2 linked regions of the Leucothrix mucor DSM 2157 genome follow. The protein of the gene in region 1 interacts with the protein of each later gene in a pairwise test. Links are inferred from orthologs where the notes say so. Each region holds a gene or a part of one and is shown on either strand. Other genes may lie near its edges. The genes, in order: ctaD and LEUMU_RS0122995.

The links.
Region 2: the proteins of ctaD (region 1) and LEUMU_RS0122995 interact in binary tests that used the Escherichia coli proteins (3 or more experiments, as listed by UniProt). The link is inferred for Leucothrix mucor DSM 2157 from one-to-one orthologs.

What each region holds. Positions count from the first base shown.
Region 1 is NZ_ATTE01000001.1:2,736,342-2,739,528, reverse strand. Bases 145-3,000 are described here. They hold ctaD (cytochrome c oxidase subunit I), read left to right. Parts: upstream 145-678; coding sequence 679-2,322; downstream 2,323-3,000. Other genes in these bases: LEUMU_RS0112335 (cytochrome c oxidase assembly protein), read left to right, coding at 2,442-2,975; coxB (cytochrome c oxidase subunit II), read left to right, coding at 145-666. Outside these bases: more of coxB, read left to right, coding at 1-144; LEUMU_RS0112330 (cytochrome c oxidase subunit 3), read left to right, coding at 3,008-3,187. UniProt on the Escherichia coli protein: Cytochrome bo(3) ubiquinol oxidase is the terminal enzyme in the aerobic respiratory chain of E.coli that predominates when cells are grown at high aeration.
Region 2 is NZ_ATTE01000001.1:5,001,461-5,004,566, reverse strand. What follows is about bases 138-2,912. They hold LEUMU_RS0122995 (pyridoxal phosphate-dependent aminotransferase), read right to left. Parts: upstream 2,209-2,912; coding sequence 1,066-2,208; downstream 138-1,065. Other genes in these bases: LEUMU_RS0122990 (porin), read right to left, coding at 2,341-2,912; LEUMU_RS0123000 (ABC transporter ATP-binding protein), read right to left, coding at 161-1,051; LEUMU_RS0123005 (ABC transporter permease), read right to left, coding at 138-164. In the rest of the region: more of LEUMU_RS0123005, read right to left, coding at 1-137; more of LEUMU_RS0122990, read right to left, coding at 2,913-3,106. UniProt on the Escherichia coli protein: Shows aminotransferase activity with methionine and histidine as substrates, and to a lesser extent also with phenylalanine.

The sequences.
Region 1 (3,187 bases):
AATGCGGCTGTGCGTGCAACAGATGAACACTACTTACAAGACGTTGATAACCGACTGGTGCTGCCAGTCAATCAGCGAATTCGTTTCTTAATGACCTCTAACGATGTAATCCACTCTTGGTGGGTGCGTGAACTGGGTGTAAAGCAGGATGCGAATCCGGGCTTTATCAATGACTCTTGGGCTTATATCGAAGAGCCTGGTGTGTATCGTGGTAAATGTACTGAGCTTTGCGGAAAAGACCACGGCTTTATGCCAATTGTGGTTGAAGTGAAGTCTCAGGAAGATTATGCCGCTTGGGTCGATGAGCAGAAGGCTATTGCCGCTGCTGCAGCTGCCTCCGGTGATCGTGAGTGGTCTAAGGAAGAGCTGATGGTTCAGGGTCAAAAGGTTTACAGTACTAACTGTGCCGCTTGTCACGGTGTGACAGGTGCTGGTGTACCTGGTGCGTTCCCTGCGATGGCAGGCAGTCCAATTACGACTAAAACGGAAAACATGGCTGCTCATATCGATATCATTCTCAACGGTAAAAGTGGGACTGCGATGCAAGCGTTTGGCAAGCAGCTGAGCGATAGTGACATTGCGGCGGTGGTGACTTACGAGCGTAACGCGTTCGGCAATAACACCAACGAAATTGTTCAACCTGCAACAATTAAGTCTGCACGATAAGGAGGCAGTAACATGGCAACAACGACAACTGATATTGAAGCCGACATCCAGAATCATGCACATGACGATCATCATCATGGACCTGAGCCAGGCTTAATGCGGTGGGTAAAAACAACCAACCACAAAGACATCGGTTACCTCTATCTTTGGTTTGCATTCATTATGCTGCTGATTGGTGGTGCGATGGCGATGGTTATCCGTGCTGAATTATTTATGCCGGGATTGCAGTTTGTAGAGCCACAGTTTTTTAACCAGATGACGACCATGCATGGTTTGATTATGGTATTTGGTGCGATCATGCCGGCCTTTGTGGGCTTGGCGAATATTCAGATTCCTACCATGATTGGTGCACCGGATATGGCGTTACCCCGCATGAATAACTGGAGCTTCTGGATTCTGCCATTTGCAGGTGCCATGTTAATGAGCACTATGTTTATGGAAGGTGGCGGACCGGCCTTTGGTTGGACGTTCTACGCACCGTTGTCTACAACGTTTGCGCCACAAAGTACTGACTACTTCATCTTTGCTATTCACATGTTGGGTTTCTCATCCATCATGGGTGCGATCAATATCATTGCGACTGTAATGAATATGCGTGCTAGCGGCATGAAGCTAATGGATATGCCATTGTTCGTTTGGACTTGGTTTATCACAGCCTTCCTGCTGATTGCAGCGATGCCAGTATTGGCCGGTGCGGTAACAATGATGCTGACTGACCGTAACTTCGGTACTAGCTTCTTTGATGCAGCAGGTGGTGGTGACCCGGTTATGTTCCAGCATATTTTCTGGTTCTTCGGTCACCCTGAAGTTTACATTATGATTTTGCCGGCCTTCGGTATTATCTCGCAAATCATCCCGACGTTTTCGCGTAAACCATTGTTTGGTTACAGCTCAATGGTGTATGCAACGGCTTCAATTGCGGTGCTATCATTCGTAGTTTGGGCACATCACATGTTCCTAACCGGTATGCCGGTTGCGGGTCAGATGTACTTTATGTATGCGACGATCCTGATCTCCGTTCCGACTGGTGTGAAAGTGTTCAACTGGGTGTCTACCATGTGGAGAGGCTCGTTGAGCTTTGAAATCCCCATGATGTGGGCGGTGGCCTTTGTAATCCTGTTTACTATCGGTGGTTTGTCCGGCTTGATGCTGGGTATCGTACCGGCGGATATTCAATACCATGATACCTACTTCGTGGTGGCGCATTTCCATTATGTACTGGTAACGGGTGCGCTGTTCTCTATCATTGCTGGCGTTTACTACTGGTTGCCAAAATGGTGTGGTCGTATGTACAACGAGAAGCTGGCAACGATCCACTTCTGGTGGGCGGTACTGTCAGTGAATGTGTTGTTCTTCCCAATGCACTTCCTAGGGTTAGCGGGTATGCCACGCCGTATTCCTGACTACTCACTACAGTTTGCTGACTTCAATCTGATTGCTAGTGTCGGTGGCTTCGTGTTTGGTTTGTCCTTCTTATTGCTGGCTTACATCATTGTGGATTGCATCCGTAATGGTCGTGTCGTCAAAGAAGCACGCGTTTGGGAAAGTGCTAAAGGTCTGGAGTGGACATTGCCTACACCTGCGCCTTACCACACCTTTAACGAAGAGCCACCACGTGAGTTGATTCTTAAAGAATCTAGCCACACAGGTCATTGAGAATATAAGTGATGTCAGAAATTCAACGAAAGCAACGTGGAGCAATGGTGACAGCGGCGGTAATCGCAGCAGTCGCTATTGCGATCTTCTCTTTGACACTTATTTTGTCAGGTAAATAAATGCGCGAACCGGTTACCAAGGGATTTTGGCTAAAGCTGATTTTTATCCCAATTGCCATGTTTGGCTTCGCCTTCGCCTTAGTGCCGTTGTATGACATTCTGTGTGATGTCACCGGCTTTAACGGGCGAACCACTACCAGCAGCTATCAAGATACTGCAGAAAGTTATGAGGTGGATGAAGCGCGCACGGTATTTGTGGATTTTGCAGCAGCAGTCGCCCCTGGTTTTCCGATTAGCTTTCGCCCGAAAACCCCTCAAATGGAAGTGGTGCCGGGCAAAGTGTATACCGCGTATTTTTTAGCTGAGAATCGTTCCAAAGATATGATTGTTGGTCAGGCAGTGCCCAGTGTGGCGCCCAGTCAGGCTGCGACCCACTTTAAAAAGTTGGAATGCTTTTGCTTTACGCGTCAGGAGTTCAAAGCCTATCAACCGGTTGAAATGCCGGTGCGGTTTGTGGTTGAGCCGTCTCTTGATGGAAATGTTCAAAACATCACACTGTCGTATAACTTTTTTAGAATACAACCTGATGTCTGATTTGCGGATGTCGATGAGTGTAGGAGAAATCAATGCAGTCTAAAGAACAGTATTACGTTCCGGAAGGTAGTTATTGGCCCATCGTGGGTTCTGTTGGCATGGCGTTACTGCTGGGTGGTTTTGCAGGTTCCCTGCATGGCAGTGCCTTAGCTACCGGACTGATGGTATTGGGTTTGGCCACTATCCTGTTTATGGTGTTTGGTTGGATGGGG
Region 2 (3,106 bases), 2.3 Mb from region 1 along the record:
GCGATCACAGCAACTTTATACAAGGCCTTATCTTCATCAGAAAAGATAAACGCCAATCCAAACACCAACAATACGGGTAGCAATAAACTCCAACCCAGCGATGAACGGTCTCGCACAAACTCCAGATTACGAGCATGCACCATGGCTAAAATACGCTTAATCATGCCCGAAGCTCCTTGCCGGTTAGTTGTATAAATAAGTCTTCCAAGGTACGAGGACGAACCTGCAAGCCTTTCAATGAAACACCAAGTGCCAATAACTCAGCCAAGGTCGCATTAACGTCTTGCGTAACGATTTGCACGCTCGCCTGGACTTTATCTAATACGCGATGAGGAATTTTCGCAGTCGCCTCGGCATTGAAATCAGCTTGTGGTAATTCCACAATAACATCCTGAAAGTGCTGAGATAACAACTCATCCGGAGAGCCTTGGGCAATGATTTTACCGTGATCCATAATCGCAATTTCATCACACAGGTTGTAGGCTTCTTCCATGTAGTGAGTGGTGAGCAGCACAGTTTTATCCAGCGCTTTAATACGATTGACCAACTCCCAGAAATTAAGGCGTGCCTGGGGATCAAGCCCGGTAGTTGGCTCATCCAGAAACACCACTTGCGGATCATTCACTAGCGCAATAGCCAGTAACAAACGCTGACGTTGGCCGCCTGATAACTTGCTGGCATCCCGATTTAAGTAACTACCCAGTGCGCAAACTTCAACCAACTCATCGAACGGTAAGGTTTTTGGGTAAAAGCTGGCAAACAAACGAAGCTGTTCGGCAACAGTTAGAAAGTCCTGCAATGCAGTAGACTGAAATTGAATGCCCGCCTGCTCTTTAAAATCACTGCCTTGCGGCTTACCCATGTACAGCACTTCGCCCGCCGTTGGCTTGCTAATACCCTCCATCATTTCAATGGTGGTGGTTTTACCCGCACCATTTGGGCCAAGCAATCCAAAGCAAGTGCCGCGCTTAACGCTAAAATCGACACCCGCTACGGCAACCATGTCACCGTAATGTTTGTGCAAGCCTTTGACTTCGATAATGGTAGACATTTACTGATCACCCTTTAAATAGTGCATAACAACTCCGTTGCACGATCGAGTGTTTCATCGTTTTTAGCAAAGCAGAATCTCAGAATCTTCTGAGCAGGTGGCGTTTGATAAAATACAGAAATAGGAATAGAGGCAATCCCCTTTTCTATCGTCAGCTGACGCGCCAAGGCTACATCATCTAGCTCACTAATTTCGGAGTGATCCAACAACTGAAAGTAGGTACCCGCACAAGGTAATAGCTTAAACCGTGAATCCTGTATACCTGCCACAAAGCGATCGCGCTTCGCCTGATAAAAATCGGCTAGCTCCAAATGATGAGGACTGGATTGCATAAAGTCTGCGAGTGCAAACTGCATCGGCGAGACCGTGCAAAATGATACATATTGATGGACTTTGCGAAACTCCGCCGTTAACTCTGCTGGCGCTATGCAGTAAGCAATTTTCCAACCTGTCACATGGTACGTTTTACCAAACGATGAATTTACAAAAGCGCGTTCGCGAAGATCAGGGTAGCGCAATAAACTCAGGTGCGGCTCGCCATCAAATACGATGTGCTCGTAGACCTCGTCTGAGATCAGCAAAATATCATGCTTAGCGACAATCGCCTGTAGGGCCTGAATATCTGCCTCGGATAAGGTGGTGCCAGTTGGATTATGCGGGGAGTTCATAATAATGGCGCGAGTCTTTGACGTAATACTATCTTCAACTTGCTGCCAATCGATCTTAAAATCTGGAGCTAATAATGGAATATGGACAGCTTTTCCGCCCGCTAGCTCTATCGCAGGCTCGTAAGAATCATAAGCAGGATCAAATACAATCACTTCATCGCCAGTACTTACAATTGTTGTGATGGCGGTGAACAGGGCATCTGTTGCGCCGGAGGTCACTGTGATTTCTTGGTCAGTGTCCACGCTAGCTTGATATAAGCTCAATGCCTTTGCTGTAATAGCTTCTCGCAGAGGTTGCACCCCAGTCATTGGTGCATATTGGTTATGACCCAAGCGCATGTGCTCGGTCACACGGCCTAATAACTCATCGGGGCCATTAAAGTCCGGAAAGCCTTGTGAAAGATTGAGAGCCTGATATTCGGATGCCAGCTGAGACATCACTGTGAAAATCGTGGTTTTCACATTTGGCAACTTAGAATGGAATAGCATTAACAGGCTCCCTGAGTATCAAAAGAATGCCCGCAACTATAGAAGAAAAATTATCAAAAACCTATTAAAGACAGACACAAAAAAGGACAGCCTAAGCTGTCCTCTTTAACTCTTATATCGTGTTAAGCGATATTAGAATGCGTGCTTCAGAGCAATTGCGTACTGATCATCAACACCAGACATGTCAGTATTTACATACTCAGTGATGAATGTAGTGTTTGAACCGATTGAACGCTGGTAGCCTAGGAACAATGTGTTCGCATCATCGTTAACATCACCGTAACCGATGTAGAACTTGTTACCGCGAGCAGAATACTGTGCAGTGTAACCTACATCTGTATCGTTATCTTCGAACTTGCTAGCACGAATACCAACAGCTACAGGACCAAAGTTACCTGACACACCCAGCACTGTGTTGCTGTCATCGCCAGCGACTTCGTGACCCAAGCTAACTGCTGCAGGACCAATTTTACCAACAATACCCAAAGAAACAGTGTTTTCGCCAGCAACAGTTGCGCCGTCACCTGATCCTACATCTGGGCTGTAACCAATTGCATAAGTCACAGGGCCACGTGAGCCTTTGTAAGTGATATTGTTCTGGTCGCCAGCAGCACAGCCACCAGAGTTATGAGAGATGAACTCATCATCAACAACCCAACCTGTGTCTACTGCGTCACAACCGTTGTCAGTATCACCCATGCGAACTTCGCCGAATGCACCTTTGAAACCAACATACAGATCATCAGTAGAGATGTTGCCACCACCGATTTGAGAGTCTGCAACGTTTGCAGTCATGCTACCGAAGTAAGTAACGCCGCCAACTTTCTGCTCTGCATTGAAGATAACTTCACTTCCGTTACCACCGAAAGAAGAATCGCCAGTGCTATCTTGGAAAAGA